Regions from separate parts of the Lysinibacillus sp. FSL W8-0992 genome, predicted to be linked through region 2. Evidence: riboswitches for the same ligand, from Rfam matches in the RefSeq annotation. Region 2 holds a riboswitch; the other holds the start of a gene.
The links. A riboswitch is a leader RNA that binds a small molecule or an ion and turns the genes downstream of it on or off. The one in region 2 is predicted to bind FMN.

Region 1 (11,729 bases), 310 kb from region 2:
AATTAGCGCATTGTTCCAGCCGCTTGTTAAACGTGTAAATCTGCAATTATTAGATGAAATTGGTTATCGATCTGTTATTATTGGTTTCCCTGTTTTCACGTTAGGTGCACTCATCTTTGCGATGATTTGGGCACAACTTGCGTGGAGTCGTTTCTGGGGATGGGACCCGAAAGAAGTATGGGCCCTTATTACATGGTTATTCTATGCAGCATTCCTACATCTACGTCTATCTAAGGGCTGGGAAGGTGAAAAATCTGCTTGGTTAGCACTAATTGGTTTTGGTATTATTTTATTTAACCTAATAGCTGTTAACTTAATTCTTGCAGGTTTACACTCCTACGCGTAACAATGGGAAACGAAAAGCCTTTTCGCTGCGGCGAAAGGGCTTTCTTTTCTTTTCAAGACGTTGTGTACCATGTACAATAGAGGATAGAGAAAGTTTGGAAGAGAGGGATCGTGAAAGTGTCAGAGAATATTTCAGTATTAGTAGTAGACGATGAGGATCGCATTCGCCGCTTATTAAAAATGTATTTGGAGCGCGAAGGGTACCAAGTCGACGAAGCAGAGAATGGTGAAGAAGCGATCGAGAAATCTTTAGAAAAAGAGTATCACTGTATTTTACTAGATATTATGATGCCTGAAAAAGATGGGCTAGAAGTTTGTGCAGAAATTAGAGAACGTGCTGCAACTCCAATTATTTTATTAACTGCAAAAGGTGAGGAAGCGAACCGTGTACAAGGCTTCGAGCTTGGGGCAGATGATTATATTGTAAAACCATTTAGTCCGCGTGAAGTAGTGCTACGTGTAAAAGCTATTTTGCGTCGCTCACAAGCATTTTCACCTACAACAAATGCATCTTCATCAAAAGATTTAGTGGTATTCCAACACTTGATGATTGATCATGATGCACACCGTGTAACTGCAGAGGGAATCGAAGTAAATTTAACACCGAAAGAGTATGAATTATTGTATTTCCTTGCAAAATCTCCAGACAAAGTATTTGACCGTGAACAATTACTAAAAGAGGTTTGGCATTACGATTTCTTTGGGGATCTACGTACAGTAGATACACATGTTAAGCGATTACGTGAGAAGCTCAATCGTGTATCAGAAAACGCTGCAAAAATGATTGTTACTGTTTGGGGCGTTGGTTACAAATTTGAGGTTGTCAATGAATAGAATATGGAACAGTGTTGTCGGGAAGCTATGGGTAACCATATTGCTTCTCGTTTCATTTGTATTATTTGTTTTCACGGTTTTAATGCTCGAATTCCTTCAAAACTATCATATGCAGCAAGCCGAGATTTCGTTGCGTCAAACGGCTGCAACAATAGCGAGTATAGTGGATGACAATGAAACAGCCGAATCGACTTCGCAACTATTAACAGATATTTTACCTGATGGTACAAATGCGCTTATCGCCATTAATCATCTAGAAGTAACATTTGCGATGCAGGAAGGCGTTAACAAAAAAGAAATTCAAGGCGCAATTTTAGCGAATAAAGCGTTCCATGAAGTTTTCAAATCAGATGATCCAATCATTAAGGAAATGATGATGCCTTCCTCGACTGATAAAGAAAAAATGGAATCGTATGTCGTGTTAGGTTTCCCACTAAACGTAGAAAATGAAGTGCATGGTGCTGTATTTATTTACCAAAGTCCAGATGCGTTACATAAAACGTCCAAAGAGACTACGAAAATTGTCTTTTTAGCGGCATTCATTGCCTTTGTGTTAACGACATTCTTTGCATTTTTCCTTTCATCACGTATTACTTCGCCGCTACGAAAAATGCGCGAGCTAGCATTTGAAATTGCAAAAGGTAATTTCGAGGCAAAAATGCCGACAACGCAAAACGATGAAATTGGACAGCTTGCGGTTGCATTCAATCAAATGGGGCGCCAGTTAAAGCATAATTTAGAAGTAATCAATCAAGAAAATGAGCAATTATCCAATATTTTAACTTCTATGACTGATGCTGTTATAACGTTTAATCGGGATCGTACTATTTTACTCAGCAATCCACCTGCGGAACGCTTAATGCAAAAATGGTTTGTCAATAAAGGCTCGCAAAGTGCCAAGCCTATTCCACCTGAACTATATCATATGCTTGATCATGTATTAATGTTTGAAGATAAGCTGGAAGAAGAAATTGAGATGGATGGAAATTATTATACATTTACGATTAGCCCGCTCTATAGTGGGGAATTGATACGAGGAGCTGTTGCTGTTATCCGTGATATGACAGAACAGCATCGTCTAGAAAAGCTTCGCTCAGACTTTATTGCCAATGTTTCACATGAGCTACGGACACCTATTTCAATGCTTCAGGGCTACTCAGAAGCGCTAATGGATGATGATTTTATACAAGATCAAGAAGAGCGCAATGAGATTACTAAAATTATTTATGATGAATCAAAGCGTATGGGACGTTTAGTTACAGATTTATTGGATTTAGCACGGATGGAATCTGGACATATGACATTATACAAAGATGAAGTACCGATTAATGCGACATTTGAGCGCATTACGCAAAAATTTGCACAAGTAGCAAAAGAGAAGCATGTACAGCTCCTATTTAATAGTGAGTTTGAGGAAGATGCGGTCATAAGCATGGATGAGGATCGTATTGAACAAGTGTTAACGAACTTAGTTGATAATGCACTGCGTCATACAGATGAAGGTTCTGTCTTTGTGAAAGTAGAGAAGGAACCGACATTTGCTAAAATCTCAGTTCAGGATACAGGACATGGTATTCCACAGGAAGATTTACCATATGTTTTTGAGCGTTTTTACAAGGCTGATAAAGCGCGTACACGTTCTAAAGGGGGAACAGGTTTAGGGCTTGCTATTGCTCGAAACATTGTAAAGGCACATTCTGGAAATATTATGGTCGATAGTGTATTAAAAGAAGGAACAACCTTTACTTTCTATTTACCCTTCGACTAACTAACATTGTCCGTTAGAAGCCCATTGATTCGAAAACTTAATGCCAAAGTCTGTTAGCTGATTGTATGTAGTTTTAGTGCAGGGAATGGCACATAGCGAAATTTTGAGCAAAAAATCATTAATTAAGATGTAACTTGTGCGAGCGTTAGACGACAAATACTATGAGAACGGGGGTGGAGTGCTTTGAATGACTCCGTGTTCCATCGATTATACGATTCATACCATCAAGACGTGTTCCAGTTTCTTATTTATCTAGTGAAAAATCGTACACTTGCTGAGGATTTATCACATGAGGTGTACGTTCGTGTTCTGCGATCGTATGAACAATTCGCAGGAAATAGCAGTGAAAAAACATGGCTTTTTGCTATTGCTAAAAATGTCGCAATAGATCATTTTAGAAAGCAGGCAGTGCGGAAAAAACATTCGCTCGATTTTTTTGACTGGGAAACGGAACAACTACATTCAACCACACCATCACCGGAAGATATGCTACAGGCCAGTGATGAATTAATGCAAATAGAGTCTGCACTTGAAAATTGTACAGGGGATCAAAAAATGGTGATTATTATGCGCTTTTTCCAAGATTTATCGATTGCTGAAACAGCGCAAATACTTGATTGGACAGAAGCAAAGGTTAAGACGACGCAACATCGAGCCATTAAATTTTTAAGGCAACAGCTACAACAGGTTAGGGAACAGGAGGCGAAAAGGCAATGACTCATAAACAATTTGACGACGATGAACAACTAGAACAAATGTTGAAGAATGCCCCGAAGCTGACTGATAACCGTTCGAAAGAAGAAGTGTTGAAACGATTGCTAGCAGATTCACGTCTGCAAGATAATATACATCTTCAAGAAGCAATGCAACAACCAATAGATTCAAAAGTGCTTGAAGAGCAAGAGCGGTCTATTGCTGCTCATGAGAATGAAAGCATCAAGCCGATGCAAAAGCGTAAAAAGAGTAAGTTACCTATTTTTAGTAGTATTGCAGCTGTTTTTGTACTATCAATAGCAGGGTACGTGTTTTTAACAAATAATAATCCAGTTAAGGATGAGGCAAATGCCCCTCCTGAAAATTTTTCTACGATGCAAGAGGATCGAGCTATACAAGAAAATGAAAATGCAGATGGTGTGATGAAAGCGAATATCGGTGCCGAACATGCACGAATGCTATCGCTTCGGACATCAGTTTACGAAGACGATTTAGCAAATGCAGTAGTATTTAGAATCGGCTTACCAGGTGGCAATGCTGATAGCATACCAATGACCTATGTAATCCCGAACGAAAAATTAACGGCTGATTTTGGAAAGAAAAAGCCGACAACTCTACAAATGTATGAAAAATACGCACCACAAATTGATGAGGAAGCACTTGGTTTTGCTAATTATCATCCATACAAAGGTGAGTTGAAGGAAGAGGGTGAGACGCTAGTTCACGTCTTACCTAAAAAAAATGATTACGATGTAGCTTCAGCTTCTGTAACAAAATATTTAAGCTCGTTAAAAGATACTTTTTCCGACTCTGAATATAAAGCGATTGCGTTAAAAAATGCAGATGGTTCTCCTTATGAATTTTCGCAGGTTGGTGAGCCAAGTGAGCCTATACAGTTAACGAAAGATAATCATTACAACTATTATTTATATACAGAAGAAAATGGTACTGAATATTTATCGCCCGACTTCCACCAAACATATCCTACTGTTACAGAGGCACTTATCGCCATGCGTGATAAAAAAGATGATATTTATGTACCTGTCATCCCTGAAAATGTAACGTACACAGTGAAAGAAGAAGATGGTGGTGTTGTCATCACCTTTGACGCACCGCTGGATTTGATGACAATGGATGCTGTGCGGGCAACGCAATTAATCGAGGCCATGATGCTGACAGCTTCAAGCTTTGATAAAAAGCTACGCTTAGATAACGTCGTACAGGATAGTTGGGAAGGCTTTGATTTAACAAATTTTTTACCGATACCTGTAGGTGCAAATAAACAAACAATGCAGTAACAAAGAAAAACAGCTATCTTTTATGAGGTAGCTGTTTTTTGTATGAGTTGTCTGATGGGGAAAACGCGGAAATCGGGTGCTGAAACGCGGAATCCGGCTGTTGAAGCGCGGAATTCAGGCTCTGAAACGCGGAATCCCAGTGCTAAAACGCGGAATTCGTCGTTCATGGCTGAATTCGAATTACCTGAACTCGAAAATCAAATGGCCCTTTTATAGAAGCATTCATTAAAACATACAAATTTAATCGGAATTTTTTAAGCAGAAGTATTTACTTTTATGTAATAAAACATTATAGTTAATTTATAAAATAATATTGATTCATCTTCGGGGCAGGGTGAAAATCCCGACCGGCGGTAATAGAGTTGTAAATCGCTAGTGTTGTACTAAACTACATTAGCTCGCATGATTTACTAAATGGCTCTTCAGCCCGCGACCTGTGCAAAGATTTTTTTGCATGGCTGACTTGGTGCGATTCCAAGGCCGACAGTATAGTCTGGATGGGAGAAGATGAAGGTACGATCGTCATTCGTTGTTACGAATTAAGCTATGTGCGAGCGTTTTTTTCAGTGTGTCTACTAATTACACTGTATGCACAAAAAATAGCTAGTAATGGCGTTATTTAATCATGCCTTTTCTCCCTTATGCTGATGTGCATAAGGGTTTTTTCGTGAAAAAACAATCGATTACGTCGTAACCTTTCTTCTTGCAAGATTGAATCAGCAAAGAGGAGAGAGTTTTCAATGAAGAAAAATATCAAACTGCAATCGTTTATTACGATTGGTATGCTAAGTAGTATTTCGTTTTTATTAATGCTTTTTAATTTCCCGATTCCGCCGTTCCCAGCATTTTTAGAGGTGGATTTCAGTGATATGCCAGCTTTACTTGCAGCTATCACAATGGGTCCAGTTGCGGGTATTTTAGTAGAACTATTTAAAAATATACTGGATTGGATTTTCTCGGGTACGCCTACAGGGGTTCCGGTTGGACATATTGCAAACTTTGTGACAGGTATATTATTTATTTTACCAGTATCATTTGTTTTTAACCGTTTTAAAACAATTGCGGGTCTTGTCGGAGGTTTGGCAACAGGAACAATCGTTATGGCAGTAGGAATGAGCTTTTTAAATTACGCAGTATTTTTACCGATGTACACTTATTTCTTAGGTATGGAGCCAGTAGTTGGCGATTCATTATATAAAATGATTATTGCAGGTATTTTGCCATTTAATATCGTAAAAGGTGTTCTATTAACAGCTATCATGGTGTTACTGTTCACAACGATGCGTAGATGGATTGAACAACAACGTACAATGTATTTATCAAAATAATAAATTAAGCCTCGAGTTTATTCTTACTCGGGGTTTTTTGTGTATAGATCTAATAGCATACTGGAATCTTCAGGAATTGACTAGTCTAAATTACTATTTTAATGTACAATTAATGTGAGATTAGTTAGATTTGAGGAGATTGAAGAGATGAGTGAAAACAATGGACAATGGTCCGGTAAGTTAGGGTTTATTTTAGCATCGGCGGGTGCTGCGATTGGACTAGGGGCAATATGGAAGCTACCATATGTCACAGGGCAAAGTGGTGGCGGCGCATTTTTCCTTATATTTGTGGTGTTCACTTTGTTGATTGGCCTACCGATGTTATTATCCGAGTATATTTTAGGGCGTGGTACGCAATCAGAGGCGATAACAGCCTATAAAAAGGTTGTTCCAACGAAACCTGCTTGGGCTTGGGTTGGACGCATGGGTGTACTTGGCTGTTTTCTATTATTAACCTTTTACAGTGTTGTAGGGGGCTGGATATTTATTTATAGTGGCCTAGGTGTATCTGGGGCTGTTATTGATTCAACGGTTAATCCCAGTGAGTTATTTGGAAAAATTATTAGTACTCCGTGGATTACGTTACTAGGTTTAGCGTTATTTACACTGGCAAATGTACTTGTCATTTCACTAGGTGTACAAAACGGCATTGAAAAAGCAAATAAGTGGATGATGCCATTATTATTTGTTATGTTTATTGTTCTTGTTGTTCGTGCGTTAACATTAGATGGGGCAATGGAAGGTGTGAAATTCTTCTTATGGCCAGACTTTTCAAATATAACGGGTAAAGCGTTATTAGAGGCGTTAGGGCAGTCATTCTTCGGTTTGGCAGTAGGGTTCTCTTGTTTGGTTACATATAGTTCGTATTTGAAAAAGGATGTTAGTTTACCAAACTCTGCTGGCTCAGTAGTTTTACTGACTGTGCTCGTGTCATTTTTAGCAGGACTAGCTATTTTCCCTGTAGTGTTTGCCTTTGATTTAGAGCCACAAGCTGGGCCTGGCTTATTATTTATGGTGCTACCGACAGCATTTAGTCAAATGCCTTTTGGTGAACTATTTTTAGCGCTGTTTTTATTACTATTTTTATTTGCGACGTTAACGTCATCATTTAGTTTATATGAAATCATTGTTGCAGCATTTATGGAGAAGTGGCATATGTCACGTTCAGCCTTAACGATGTTGCTAGGAGTTGTTGTTTTTATTGCTTCCATTCCATCGGCATTATCATCTAGCTTATTAGCGGATGTATCCATTTTCGGAAAGTCGATTTTTGATGCTACTGATTATTTAGTGTCCAATTTAATGCTACCATTGGGCAATTTATTGATTGCGATCTTTATTGCCTATGTAGTAGATAAAAGCTTTGTGAAGAAGGAATTGCTCATGGGAAGTCAAATGGGGCAGGGATTTTATAAGACTTATCGCGTGCTAATGTTAGTAGTCGTTCCGATCGTTATTATCGTTGTTTTATTAAATATGCTTTTACAAAAATAATATTGAATGAAATTGTTTGAGTGCCTGGCACTTGCAGACACAATATAAGCCGCAACACTCGCTATCGCGCGATTGTTGCGGCTTCGTTTATACGTTCTCACAGCAGGCTAGGTAGATTTTTACTTCTGGGAGAATTCAAAATTGTGTGAGTGCCTGGCACTTAATATTCACTTAGGGCAAGCTCACCTAACCAGTTTTTTTCTTTAATCATTTGCTGCGCTTGCAGTTCACTTTTTGCAATGGGGAATACTTTGTCACATTGTGAGATCGCGAACAGTTTACGAATAAAATCATCTGTCACAATGATGGCGATTTTCTTTTCGGCAATCGTAACTTTCTTTGCGAAATTAATAATCATACCAAAACCAGTACTATCAATATTCGTTACCCTTTGCATATCAATTACATAGCCATGCTTTGTATCTAAACTAATAGCATGTAGCTCCTCTTTTAACTCATCGATTAATCCATATTCTAAATTCCCTGTAAAGGCGATTGAAATATAATCAGTCTTTGAATCAATATTTATCATGTTATTCTTACTCATTTCAGTGCTCCTCCGTGTCATTTAGTTAAAAGATTAAAATTTAAATTTATTTACTTCGTTTTGTAGTTTAGTAGAAATTTCCGCTAACTCCTCTGATTTATGTGAAATCTCAGCTACAGTTGCATGTTGTTCTTCAGACGTAGCTGCCATTTCTTCGGAAGCTGCCGCAGAATCTTCTAGAATGCGTGAGATATCATGTATTGCCTGTTGAACACCTAATGAATTGTCATTGACATGCGTGAATGCAGATTTCATTTGTTTCACACCTTGTTCTGTTTCAACAACATGTTCAACGATTTCTTGTAAGGCATGTCCGCCTTTACTAATGATGTTCACCTGTTCTTCTACTGCTAGTAAATTACTTTCCATAGTTCGGACGGTCACAGCAGTTTCGGCTTGTATGTTTTTAATTAAATCTGTAATTTGACCAGAAGCCAAACTTGACTGCTCAGCAAGCTGACGAACTTCTGATGCGACTACAGCAAAGCCCTTTCCTTGATCTCCGGCTCGAGCAGCTTCGATGGCCGCGTTTAAAGCTAATAAATTTGTTTGCTCCGCAATACCCGTTATGACAGTAATAATTCCACCTATTTCTTCGGAACGTTTGCCTAGTTTTTGAATCGAATCGGTTGCATAAGAAACCGTATGAGTGACTGTATTTAAATGTTTAATTGCTTCACTAATAGCATCTTCTCCTTTGTGGGCGATATAGGTAGATTGAATTGCTCTATTTAAAGTTGCTTCTGCTTTTTCTAAACTATTGGTTACTTCCTCAATCGTTGTTTTCATCATCATAACAATACGTTCAGCCTGGTCTGATTGAATGGTGGTACCATTTGAAATGTCGTTCATTGTTAAGGCAATTTGGTTTGAGGCTTCACTTGTTTGGTGTGATGATTCGGCTAATGTCTGCGAGGATCTAGCTATTTGATTTGCGCTATTCGAGACAATGGTCATTGTTTCTGTTAAACGCTGCTTCATACTATTAAATGCTTGTGCTAAATTGGCGATTTCATCTTTTCCTTTAGGATTTAATATTTTTACGTTTAAATTTAAATTAGCAAGTTCTTTAGCATTTAAACTTAATTGATTAATTGGTCCAATAATTTGGCGCTGTAAAAACCAACTAATGCTAACAAACATCAAAATCGCTATTCCTAATGAAATGGCCACATTCTCAAGGACATATTTTGTAGCAATGTTAATATAGGGCGCTGATGGCGTGCCTGTCGACCACATACCGATGATGTCGCCTTTGCTATTGAAAATTGGCTCTGTCGCAACTTGATACATACTACCTAATACATTAGCTGTACCGATAAAACGTTCTTTTTGCTCTAACACAGCAGTAGTAAGCTCTTTAGGAGCCTTCGTGTTCACTTGTCGTATACCGTTTTCCACAATAGTTGTGTTAATTCGTGTATCGTGCTGAAAGATTGTCACAAAATTACCGTCTGCTAGATTGCCAATCTCATCTACAATATCGAAATTGCCAGCAATTTTAACATCGCCTTTATATAATTCATTATTTTTAATGTCCCAATCTCCAGGAATTTTAACATCAAAATATTGATAACTTAATTGTAAATCCGATAAAAGTTTGGCATTTGCACTTTCTAAAAAATTCTTTTTAGCTTCAAAAAAATCAATTATTGCTATAAGAGAAACCATTAACAAAATACAGGTAAGAATAAGTAAGTTCATTTTTTTACGGATTGTCCATTTCACAAAAAGTCCCTCCTAATTACAGATGTACTTTATTCATGAATTTTCTTGGAAACACCGACTAAAAATTTGGTTCTTGAAATATGTTTAAACCAAATAGAATCAACCATATTTTTGACAAAAAATAATCCTCGACCTCGATCTGTATAATTATAATAGTGTTCGTTAGGATCGAATTGTAATGCCTTCTTTAAATCATTTTCAGTAATGCCTTGTGCTTCATCGATGACTGTTAATGTAATCTCCTCATCGTTTTGCAAAACTTGAATTTGAATTTTGCCGTAGGAAGAGGGTGTATCGATTTTTTCCATTGCTTCAATAGCATTAATTACTAATTCGTGTAAAACAAATCTCAATTCTTTACTGAAGGGTATACTATAAATATTTGTATAGTTTTCCATCACATTATCTATAAAATGAACTGCTTGTCGATTTGCTTGAACTCGCAGTGTAAATTTCATTACCAATCACCTATCTTGTACGTAAAATTACATTTACATTTTCGCTAGTGATATCCAGTAAAATGTAAGTAAAGTTAAATAGGTCATCGCCATTATATTGAGAAAGAATAGGAATGAAAACGCATGTCTAAACCCATCCAGTATAATAGGTATTGTGTTTTCTATACTTTAGCGGTGTTTAAGAAATTCATGTATTTTAAGATTACTAACATTTAAACGCAGAGAATTAATGTCATTTCTATAAAAATAGTTATGTGTGATAAAGGAATGAATATCGTTGACTAATACTGTTTTCACCCTATGGTTTTTGTCACCCCTATAGCAGTAAAAAGGCTTGTAAGTCTATGTATCTTTTGAATATGGATACTTAATATTGGTGACAAAGTGTTAAATAAGAATTTTAAGGCGATGCTAAATCATTTGCCTGGAGTTTGCGAAGTTTTCTTCAATTTGGTAGTTTAGACCATTTGAAAGGGAGTTTTGTTTGGTACTGGATGGAATCATAAGGCCTTTATCCACCGACGTCATTATTATAAAAGCTACTTTCGAATTATTCAATTACTTTAATAGTGATTGGTATATAGAATAGTAAAAATATCCTATTAAGTACTATTGAATTTATATTTAGTTTATAATGTACCAGTAAAATATAAAGAATGCAAGACTAATGTTCTATAAAAGAAAGTTTTTAGTAATCATTAAGTTTTATTTTAGTTGATGTCAATATATAGGTCCAACCTAATATAACTATACATCTAAAATAAAGATAAATTTATTCGAAAAAAAATATGTAATAAAACATTACATGCCCATTGCGCTTGTTTGTTGTTTTAGTGTAATTTAAAAGCAGTTACAAAAAAACACGTTAAGAAAAATGACAAATTGGAGTGGTGAAGAATGAAACATCATACAAGAGATGATATTATCCGCATGGTGAAAGAAGAAAATGTGAAATTTATTCGCCTACAATTTACTGATATATTGGGCTCAATAAAAAATGTGGAAATACCAGTTAGTCAATTAGCGAAGGCATTAGACAATAAGGTCATGTTTGATGGTTCATCGATTGAGGGGTTTGTTCGTATTGAGGAGTCTGATATGTATTTACGTCCCGACTTAGATACATTCGTTATCTTTCCATGGACAGCGGAAAGAGGTAAGGTAGCACGTTTTATCTGTGATATTGCACGACCAGATGGTACAGCATTTGAAGGT
Region 2 (11,729 bases):
TATCTTGAGGCTGTAAAAATTTTGGGCGTTTATTATATCCACTTGGAGCTGCACGTATTAAAGATTTTTTGATATCAGACCAATTCAAATCTGCACCAAGACTTACGTACGGTACACCTAGCACGCGTATATTCGCAACATAAATAAGAATAAAGAATAGGGACAAAAAGAAACCAAATAAGCCAAAAAAAGAAGCCATTAAGACGACAAATAGACGGAAAATACTCATGGCCGTTACAAACGATTGATTTACAAGTGTATATGCCGCAATACTTGAAATAGCAATTACTACTATCATTGAAGGACTCGTTATGCCTGCCTTAATCGCCGCATCTCCGACAATTAAACCTCCCACAACACTCATGGTTCCGCTCAAAAGAGATGGTAAGCGGAGACTTGCCTCTCGAAATAATTCAAACATAAATAACATGAGCAATATTTCCAGTAAGGTAGGAAAAGGCAAGCCAGTTCTTGATTGTACAACTGTTGCTAAAAGTAGAATTGGCATTTGTTCTTGATGATAGGTCGATAAGGCAAGCCAAAAACCTGGTGCAAGCATACTTATTAATATGCCTACGATTCGTAGCAGTCGTTCTATAGAACCTACAATAGCTGGATAATCATTGTCTTCACCTGATTTAAAGAGTAAAAAGATATTAGGTGGTGTAATGATGACATAGGACACTCCATCAACTAAAATAAGAATGCGTCCTCTACTTAACGTTTGTACTGCAAAATCTGGGCGACCTGTATAATCATGTAGGGGAAGAATTTTAGATGTTTTGCCCACCCCATCCATCAATATATCGCCATTAATCACGACATCTGTATCAACTTTACGTAATTGCGTTTTCACTTCATCCACCATCGTTTTATTGGCAATATCCTCCATATAAAGAACGGCTACAGTTGTTTTAGAACGCCTACCAATTTCCATTGTTTCTACACTCAATGAATTAGTTGGTAGTCGCTTGCGAATTAGAGCAATGTTAATAAAGACATCTTCTATAAAATCATCTCTCGGTCCTTTAATTACCAGTTCATTTTTTGTTTCTTCAGGATTTCGATTCGGCTTATTTGAAATTTTACTTGAGAATAAAATTTTCTCCTTTTCAAAGTACAGCAAAGCATATCCTGTATATACACGTGTAGTAGCCTCTTCTAAATTCGTTATTTTTTGAAGATTTGGAATGTGTAATTCATTTATTATTTGCTCTGCTAATAATGGTGTTGAAACATTTTCGCACAAAGATTGGACTCGATTTATAATGACCTTATTCAATAATAACTGATCGAACATTGATTCACATGTAATAAAATGAACATTATGCTGTTGAAAGGTATAAGATTGAAATATTACGTCAGCAGAGCGTTGAAATAGTTCTTTCAACGTTTTCAATTCGATATTTTGATTCATTGATTGAATATTCCTCATCTCCTACTGAACTCGATTCAAATAAATTATTGTATTAAAATACACATACAATATTTTTCCCAATGTCCAGCAAATTATGCAGTTATCCTTTTCACCTATACATTATGTCATTGAAATTTAGCCAATCATTTTCTGTAAATTCGCCATTTCAATAGCTGATATTGCTGCGTCATAACCTTTATTACCAGATTTTGTCCCAGCGCGTTCAATTGCCTGCTCAATATTTTCAGTTGTGACAACACCAAAAATAACTGGTATGTTAGTTGTAAGAGAAACGTTAGCTATGCCTTTTGCTGATTCGTTACAAACATAATCATAATGTGTTGTAGAGCCACGAATAACTGTGCCAAGACCAATAATGGCATCATATTTTTTTGTTTCCGCTAGCTGTTTTGCAATAAATGGAATTTCAAATGCACCTGGTACCCACGCAACATCAATTAAATCCTCGTCTACACCATGACGTTTTAGCCCATCCATTGCACCGCTTAATAATTTACTAGTAATAAATTCATTAAATCGACCAACTACTACCGCTATTTTTAAATCATTGCCAATTAATTGTGCTTCAAATGTTTTTCCCATAAATTGATTCTCCTCTTTTACACTGTAAGTGAATTTTTTCCTTGTATTTGTTGACGACGATAGGCTGCTAATGCATCAATCGAAATCATTTTTAATTTGTGTTTTTCCGCATATTTGACTAAGTCATCAAAGCGAAGCATTTCACCATCATCCCCCATGATTTCACAAATAACACCAGCTTGTATGCTTCGGCAAAGCCTTGCTAAATCGATAGTTGCCTCCGTATGCCCTCTACGTTCTAAAACACCATTTTCCTTTGCTATAAGGGGAAATACATGCCCAGGTCTACGAAAATCAGTTGCTTGCGCTTGTGACTCTAGCATTTTTCGAATTGTCAACGCACGTTCAAAGGCGCTAATGCCTGTTTTTGTATCTTTGTAATCAATACTTACAGTAAATGCCGTTTGGTGATGATCTGTATTATTTATGACCATTGGATGCAACGCTAATTGTTGTGCAAGCTCCTGTGAAATCGGCGTACAAATAAGCCCTCTTCCATATGTGGCCATAAAGTTTATCGTTTCTGGTGACATGAACTCTGCAAGGGCAAGTAAATCCCCTTCATTTTCACGATCTTCATCATCCACGACAACAATCATTTTGCCTTGTTTTAAATCTGCAATTGCTTCTTCAATTGAATGTAGCAAATTGCCACCTCCTAATAAACTTTAATTTACTGTACGTTCTTTACTTTCAAAGACAGGTTAAAACCCATGCTTCGCTAAGTAATCTTTTGTAATGGTCGGTGATTGCTGACCACGCTGTAGCTGGTGCATAATGTATTTACCAACTAAATCGGTCTCAATATTGACTGGTGATCCAACATTTTTTGTCCCTAATACGGTTTCCTTATATGTGTGTGGAATAAGCGATACGGTGACGCTGTTTTTTGCCACATGGAAGAGCGTTAAACTCGTTCCATCAATTGTGATTGAACCTTTAGGAATACAATAGCAAGTTAACTCCTCTGAAAGTTCTATATCGATGTATACTGCATTGGCCATTGGACGTTTGCGTAATATTTTTCCCACTCCATCAACATGCCCTGAAACAAAATGACCACCAAAACGTCCATTCGCAGGCATTGCACGCTCTAAATTTACTGCATTACCAACCGTGAGTTGCTGCAAATTTGTCGCTTTCACTGTTTCAGGCATTACGTCCATTGTCAGTTCCTGCTCATTATATTGTGTTACTGTCAAACACACGCCATTGACAGCTATACTATCTCCTAGCTGCACGTCCGATACTATCTTTGGCGAAATAACAGTTATTTTCATACTTTGTCTATCGTTTTGCAAGGTTTTTACTGTACCAACATCCTCAATAATACCTGTAAACACATTTTTCCACCTACTTTCTACTTTTTAAATTTTGACCTGTAATTGCTTAAACGAGACAAACAAAAAACCCCATATAAAAATGAGGTTTGGGAGTTCTAATTCATAAGACGTCACTAAATAAACCTAATGGAAATAAATTTTCCAAAGGCTACCATCTCATCGTTCTTCTCCCATCCAGACTATAACTGTCGGTTTTGGATTTGCACCAAATCAGCTTGCGCTCACGGACTTTGAATTGCTTCATCACCGCCGATTGGGAATTTCACCCTACCCCGAAGAACAGATACCTATTAAATTTTTAACTTAATAAAAAAACTCCCCAACGAAGGCGATGGGAAGTAGTTTTGAATATAAGCGTAGCCAAATAGACCTTTTAAAGTCATATGAATTTAAAAAGCTTACACATCTACCCTTCTCCCATCCAGACTGTAACTGTCGGTTTTGGATTTGCACCAAATCAGCTTGCGCTCACGGACTTTGAATTACTTCATCACCGCCGATTGGGAATTTCACCCTACCCTGAAGGATATGTTTATTTAGTTACTTCATACGATAACATTATTTTAATACATTATCCACTTAAAATTTTTTAATGGCTATTTTGTGCAGTTTAATTGCCTTGGCACAATCCACATGTGCAAATTAAAGCAACCAGCTAATAATTGAGCGTATGAATAAGGAGCAAGTGACTTTGGGGATAATTTAAAATAGAAACGTTTGCATGAACTTTTGAAGGGTTCATAAATAAATACGCTCTTTTAGTAGAAAGATGTACAGTAACCTTCATCTTAACTAAAAGAGCGTATTCTTTTTAATTTTCTATTTTTTGGTATTTCCCTAAAGTACCGTTTGTTAAATGTAATTAGAACGCTTCGGCGAGTACTTCTTTCAGAAACATCCCCGTATAGGAATCCGATACTTTTGCCACTTGCTCTGGCGTTCCTTCAGCTACAAGCTTACCACCTGCGGCTCCTCCTTCAGGTCCAATATCGATAACCCAGTCAGATTCACGGATTAATTCCAGACTATGTTCGACGACGATAATGGTATTTCCGGCACAGACAAGTCTGTTTAATAAAGCATGTAACAATTTAATATCAGATGGATGAAGACCTGTCGTAGGTTCGTCCAATAAATAAAGCGTGTGGTTTTTGGATGCTTTACTTAATTCGTTTGCCAGCCTAATACGCTGTCCTTCACCGCCAGATAAAGTTTTGACCGATTGCCCCCATTGAAGATAACCCAACCCAACCTCACATAGCATTTCAATCATGCGAGAAATCTTTGTTTCCGATTTCAAAATTGGTAAGCTCTCCTCCACAGACATATTTAGCAAATCTGAAATGGAGTATCCTTCATATTTAACTTGCAACACTTCGTCAGTAAATCTTTTCCCTTTGCAGTTTGTACATGTCACTTCTATATCTGCTAGGAAATCCATATCTACTGATAATACCCCTAAACCTTGGCATGTTTCACATCGTCCACCCGCAGAGTTAAATGAGAAATGCTTTGAAGTTAATTCTCTTTCTTTTGCTTCTGGCAATCCTGCAAACAATTTGCGGAGGTGAGTAAAGACATCCGTATAAGTAGCGACATTAGAACGCTGTACTCTTCCCATTGGCGATTGGTCAAAGATAACGATATTTTCGATATGCTCTAACCCACTAATTTCCTTACATCCTATTTGGGCAAGGTTTTTCGATTTTCCTTGTGCAAGAATGTCAAAAACAAGCGTAGATTTCCCTGAACCTGAAACGCCTGTTACTGACACAAGACACCCCAATGGAATAAAAGCAGTAGGGATGTCGACATTTCGAAGTTTTGCTTGTTGAATCGTGATATGCTGTCCATTTCCCTCCCTACGAACTCGAACAGGAGAAGGGGAGCATTCTTCTACCAAATAAGCTCCAGTCACTGATTGCTCATTTGACATTAAATCATCCAGACTGCCTTCACCTACAACAGTACCACCATGTATTCCCGCACCAGGACCGATATCAATGATATGATCTGCCGCTCGCATCATCTCAACATCATGCTCGATAACTAGTACAGTATTACCTAAATCACGTAATTCCTGAAGCACTCGAATGAGACCTGCTGTATCCTTTGCATGAAGACCGGTTGTCGGTTCATCCAAAATATACAGAACGCCAGTTAAAGCTGAACCTAATATGGTAGCAAGTCGTAGACGTTGTGTTTCCCCACCAGACAATGATACCGTCTGACGGTTCAATGAAAGGTAACCAAGTCCAACATCGATAAGCCGCTGAAGTGTTGTTAACATATCCTCGATAATAGGCACCAATAAATGATGACTTGCTTCAGGTAACGCCGTCTGCAAGCTATTCGTCCATTTGAATACATCTTCAAGCGACCACTCAGATACGTCCGAAATTGTTGCATCCGCTACCTTAACTTGACGAACTTCTTTCTTTAAGCGTGCACCAAGGCAATCTGGGCAAAGTTGTTCATGAAAGAAACTTCCTTCTTTTTCTTTAGCCCCTGATTCTCCCTCTTTCTCCTTATATCGTCTCCATAAGCTCGGTATGACTCCTTCAAACTTTGTTCCTGAGACCGGTTTACTATTTGGATAGTGAAGTTTAAATTCCTCGCTCTCGACGCCATAATATAATAAATCTCGCTGAACATCATCGTAATCTTTTAATGGTAGATCAAGATCAAATTCAAATCCATAATGCTTTCCTGCTGCCACTAAAATACGCATTTGAATGTCACGATGGACCCCCTTTAGTGAAGCTACGCCACCGTCTCGTAAGCTGAGCTCAGGATTAAACACCATCGCCTCATTTATACTCGCCACATGACCAAGGCCACTACAAGTTTCACAAGCACCTTCAGGCTTGTTAAAAGAAAAATGTAGCATGCCTAATTTCGCTTGCTGTTCATGACAATTAGGACAACTAATTATTTGATTGTCTATTTCTTCATCTTCTTCTACGAACGCTTCTGTTGGTTCAAAAGAAGCAGGAATACTCATATTACATGAAGTACAAACTTGTTCCCCAAGTCTGGCAAAGATAAATCGGATATACTTATAAATTTCTGTTACTGTTCCTACCGTTGAACGTGGATTTCGATTTGTCACATGCTGCCCGACGCTAATTGACGGTGACAGCCCACGAATAAACTCAACCTTTGGCTTGCTAATCGTATTAGCCATCATTCCCATAGAATCTAAATACTGTCTCTGGCATTCCCGCTGAAGTGTATCCATAGCTAACGTTGATTTCCCTGAGCCAGAAGGTCCAGTCAGTACTACTAGCTTATATTTCGGTATGGAAAGCGACACTTTCTTCAAATTATTTTCCCAAGCACCTTTAATAAAAATGGTCTCTTTCATCATTATCCTCCTGAACATAGTACGACTTACTAGTATCATCAATAGCTTAAATTCTTACGATATTTTATTTAATTTTCCTTGTTGTCTTTTTCAGCTGTAACAATCACTCGAGAGTTCCCCATCATGAAAACGAAAATGGCTGCAATAACAATAGGAATGAGTGCAAGAAGAAACACATGTGTCACAGAGTTAGACATAGCATTCACAATAATATCAAGAATGTTTGCAGGGATATTTTCGCGTACACTAGGTTCAAAAATTTCTCTCATATCGCCAACATCAAACATTGCAGAATTTGATCCTTGCCCCATATTTTTGAAACCTTCTGTTAGCTTACTAGTAAATACATTGTTTTGAATTGTGCCAAAGATTGTAATGCCCATCGTCATACCTAGCGTACGAAGAAACGAATTTGTTGAATTTGCAGTACCGCGATAACGAGCATCTAAATTATGCTGTGAAGCTGTCGGTAATAATGAGAAAGAGAAGCCCATGCCAAAGCCTACGAGAATCATATACAGCGTAAGAAGTATTCGAGCCGTATCTGGCGTAAGTGTGCTTAGTAAAAACATACCTGCAAAATAAGATATTACTGAAATAACCATTAAGTTTCGATAGCTCATTTTCGTTAAGAAAATACCGCCAAAAGCACTTCCTGCAACAGACCCCAACATCATTGGCATCAAAATTAGCCCTGCATTCGTAGCGGAAGCACCATATACAGCTTGCACATAAATTGGTATATATACTGTTAAAATAATAAAAGTACCACCATATAAGAACGCTAACATTTGCGAAGAGGCAAATAATCGACGTTTAAATAAGAAGAAAGGAAGTATTGGTTCTTCTGCTTTCAGCTCTACAAAAAAGAACACGATAAAGAACACAGCGAAACTGATAAATAATGAAATTATCGGCGCAGAACTCCAATCGAACTGTTTACCACCTAGCTCCAATGCGAACATAAGACTTATAACAGCGAATACAAGTGTAGCCGCTCCCCACCAATCGATTTTCTGTTTAGTAAGAACCGGGGATTCTTTATAATTTTTTATAATAAGCATTAATGAAACGATACCGATTGGCAAGTTAATATAAAAAACCCATTCCCAACCAAAATGATCTGTAATATAAGCTCCTAAAAGTGGACCTACAACACTTGCGATACCGAATACAGCACCAAGTAGCCCTACCATTTTCCCTCGTTTTTCTGGTGGAAAGATGTCAAATACAATTGTAAATGCGATTGGCATTAGCGCACCTGCACCAATCCCTTGAATCGCGCGGAAAATGCTAAGTTGCTCAATTGTATGAGCGAAACCGCAAAGAGCCGAACCAAGTAAAAAAACACCTAAACCAAAAATAAAAAATCTTTTTCTTCCATACATATCGGATAACTTACCGAAAATAGGCATACCAGCCATTGTTGTTACCATATAAGCAGAAGTAACCCAAACAAATTTGTCCATGCCTCCAAGTTGCGATACGATTGTTCCCATTGCAGTCGCAACAATTGTATTGTCAATTGCTGACATAAAAATGGCAAGAAGTAAACCTGCCACTACTAATTTTGTATTACTATTACTTTTCGATGCTTCCATTTAGAAACCCCTTTACAAATTATTAATACCTTCGCTAGAATGAACACGTAAACAATTACACACTCATCAAATATCTTGACCATCTAATATCTCGACCATCAAGATATTAATAGTCTAAAAGGAGGCTTATCTTTTGTCAAGCAATCAAGAAAATCAAATGACTGATCCACGTGAACATTTCACTTCACTTATGCGCGGGCTAGGAACTCGCACAATATTACACCAGCAAAATGTGGCCGCATCTCTTGGGCTATACAATAATGATTTTATTTCTTTGGATATTTTGCGTGAAACTGGTCCAATTACTGCCGGAGAGCTTTCAAAAAAAACGGGCCTTGCTACAGGTAGTATTACAGCATTAGTTGATCGCCTTGAAAAAATCGGTTATGTGCGTAGAGAAAATGACCCTAATGATCGTCGCAGGGTCATTATAGTCCCAGAATATGAATCGAAAGAAGAAATCCGTCATACGTATGAGTCGCTTCACCAAGCCATGCTTCAACTAGCTTCATCCTACAAGCAAGAAGAGCTTGCTCTCATTTCACAGTTTTTACAAAACGCAAGTACAGTACTAGAAGAGCAAATACAACTTCTCAGTTCTTCTACACAAAGCAAATCTTCAACAAAAACGATACGTTAAAACTAAAACAGGACGATATGCCGATTGTGAAATAATTGTGGTTATCGTCCTTTTTTCTTTACTAAACCCTCCTTCGGCAACCTCACTCCTTTTAAAAGGAACAGTGGAAGAACAATTCCATGTTATTAGTATCCGCATTATGATGAATGTATAATGTACGCCATCCCTATAACACGGTCACATTTTTTGTATAGCTTGTCACTCCCCTCCCAGTTTCATGACAGACATTCAATGTAATTTTATCTGAATGTTTTTACATATTCAGTGGAATGACTAAAAATGATACGTGCAAGTCAATATAACTAAATATTCAACGGATGCCACCGTCAAACCATCATAGACGGCATGCTCCTTTATCTTAAAAGGGAAACCTTAAATGGTTAAGAGCGTTCCTTCCTACGTGACTACTTTTGACCAGCCTTGACATAGAAAAATAGGAATGTTAATGTGAGTCATTGTTCAACGCAGCTTCAGTACAACGGACACTTCACTTGCTACGAACATAGTCAAATTCCCCTCATTGGAGGTTTTTTATTGTTTACTACTATTTCTCATAAAAAACGGATTTTATTCTATATCCTATTAGCGTTGTGCTTTGTGGCTTCCGTTTTATTTGTTTCTCACAATGAATCCTTTTATGAGCGGCCAATTGCGGAAGTGATAAAAACAGAGTTGGAAGATTCAACACCTATATCAGATATGTATAGTAATGATGATCAATTATTTACGCAGCAAATAACTGCATTAGTGAAAAATGGAGAAGCCAAAGGTCAACTTATTCATTTAACAAATGAGTATTCTTCCTCTGGCGCTTTTGATCACGAATACAAGGTCGGAAACAAACTTTTTGTTTCTATAAAGGCAGACAACGCTCAAAAAGGGCAATTATCAGGTTTGATTTTAGACGCAAAGCGCGATCAATACGTATTAATCGTTGCGTGGATTTTTATTTTCGCCTTATTAATTGTTGGCAAAAGACAGGGGCTATTTTCAATAATCAGTTTGATCGTTAATGCACTTTTATTATCATTTGCATTGGATTTATATGTAAAGCACGCTAACGTCAGCTTGTTATTCGTTAGCGGTGTATGTGTTCTGCTATTTACCGGTGTTTCATTGATACTCATAAATGGATTAAATGAAAAAACCTATGCGGCAATGCTGGCAACACTTTTAGGAACGTTCATTTCATTACTTATTAGCTTTTTCGTATTGTGGATTACATCTGAAAATGGCCTTCGATACGAGGAAATGCAATTTCTAACGCGTCCTTATCGCATGGTTTTTATGGCTGGTTTATTTATCGGGGCATTAGGGGCTGTAATGGATGTTTCAATTACTATGGCTTCTTCCATGTTTGCTTTGTATGAACAAGATCCATCCATTTCTGACAAAGCTTTAAAAGTTTCAGGGCTTGATATTGGGAAAGATGTGATGGGCACAATTACGAGTATTTTGTTTTTTGTGTATATATGCGGTTCCATTCCTATGCTTATTTTATATTTAAAAAATTCGTCTACGCTAGGGCTAACACTTTCCATGAATCTTTCATTAGAATTAGCTCGTGCTCTAGCAGGTGGTATTGGCGTTGTCTTAACAATCCCTATCAGTCTTTATACTTCTATTTTTTTCATTAAACGAAAGAGGGTAAATTGATATGAATGTATTAGTGTGGCTAGCAGCTATTTTATTTATATTAATGATTGTTATTGGTGGAAAAAAAGGGGTACGCTCTTTTCTTTCTCTATTTTTAAATTTTGGGGTGCTCTTTGTAACGATTTTTTTAATGACTAATCCTAAAAACAGCCCCATCGTATTAACATTTATTGCCTGCACAATCATTAGTTGGATTAGCCTATTTTATATTAATGAAAAGAATAGCAAAACAATCACCGCATTTATTTCGACGATGATTACCATTGTCATACTTCTCTTTTTTATTGTGGTTGTCACAGGGAAGTCTATGATTCAAGGGTTTGGAGAAGAATCTACAGAGGAAATTAGTATCTTTTCACTTTATATTGGTGTTAACTTTGTTCAAATTGGCGCTTCTGTAATTATTATGAGTACAATTGGAGCCATTTTAGACGTCGCCATTTCCATCGCTTCGTCCATGCATGAAATTTTTCACCACAACCCTCTCATTAGCAGAAAAAAATTGTTCACATCAGGCTTAAGCATTGGGAAAGATATTTTAGGAACGGATACAAATACGCTATTTTTCGCTTTTTTCGGTGGCTATTTAGGACTTTTAATATGGTTTAAAGATTTAAACTACTCGATTGGCGAAATCATCAACTCTAAAGTGTTCAGCACTGAGCTCATCACAATTTTTTGTGCGGGAATCGGCATAGCTGCCATTATCCCCATCGCATCTTCTGTTAATGCCTATTATTTAGTCAAAACTCGGGAAAAAGTACGTGCACAAGAAAGTGCCAGTCACTCAAAGTGACTGGCACTATTTTTTCTGAAATTTTCATGTCGTTGTTTTATGATACTAAGAGCAAACTAACTAATGCTTTTGGATTATTGGACTCGTAGTTTCCCTCTCCTTGTATATTAATCTTTATGATATTTCTTTTCTGAAATCCAATAGTGCGAAATCGTTACGGTTAAAGAAATCCATATGAAAGTAATTAACATATTGCCGTATAAATGCGAATCGACTGAACCCGTTATTAATACCATCATTGCATGTTGACTCATTCCTGCAGGATTTAATAAATCAATTATTGGATGTACGCCACTAATTATTTTA

Region 1: it holds a riboswitch for FMN, as region 2 does, so the genes downstream of both, NSQ74_RS19430 (ECF transporter S component) here and ribE (riboflavin synthase) in region 2, are expected to answer to the same signal.

The regions. Positions count from the first base shown of each region.
Region 1 is NZ_JBBOZQ010000001.1:3,863,669-3,875,397, reverse strand. Features, by position in the region: gene ccsB (c-type cytochrome biogenesis protein CcsB) at 1-346, shown strand, start outside; gene NSQ74_RS19450 (response regulator transcription factor) at 463-1,179, shown strand; gene NSQ74_RS19445 (ATP-binding protein) at 1,172-2,947, shown strand; gene sigX (RNA polymerase sigma factor SigX) at 3,131-3,664, shown strand; gene NSQ74_RS19435 (RNA polymerase subunit sigma) at 3,661-4,959, shown strand; FMN riboswitch at 5,276-5,472, shown strand; gene NSQ74_RS19430 (ECF transporter S component) at 5,700-6,287, shown strand; gene NSQ74_RS19425 (sodium-dependent transporter) at 6,435-7,781, shown strand; gene NSQ74_RS19420 (STAS domain-containing protein) at 7,942-8,328, opposite strand; gene NSQ74_RS19415 (methyl-accepting chemotaxis protein) at 8,362-10,056, opposite strand; gene NSQ74_RS19410 (ATP-binding protein) at 10,086-10,514, opposite strand; gene glnA (type I glutamate--ammonia ligase) at 11,412-11,729, shown strand, end outside.
Region 2 is NZ_JBBOZQ010000001.1:3,551,631-3,563,359, forward strand. Features, by position in the region: gene NSQ74_RS17875 (spore germination protein) at 1-1,417, opposite strand, end outside; gene ribH (6,7-dimethyl-8-ribityllumazine synthase) at 1,553-2,020, opposite strand; gene ribB (3,4-dihydroxy-2-butanone-4-phosphate synthase) at 2,038-2,667, opposite strand; gene ribE (riboflavin synthase) at 2,725-3,363, opposite strand; FMN riboswitch at 3,522-3,647, opposite strand; FMN riboswitch at 3,769-3,894, opposite strand; gene uvrA (excinuclease ABC subunit UvrA) at 4,226-6,730, opposite strand; gene NSQ74_RS17900 (MDR family MFS transporter) at 6,799-8,331, opposite strand; gene NSQ74_RS17905 (MarR family winged helix-turn-helix transcriptional regulator) at 8,489-8,971, shown strand; gene NSQ74_RS17910 (YibE/F family protein) at 9,506-10,627, shown strand; gene NSQ74_RS17915 (YibE/F family protein) at 10,629-11,423, shown strand; gene NSQ74_RS17920 (ABC transporter permease subunit) at 11,531-11,729, opposite strand, start outside.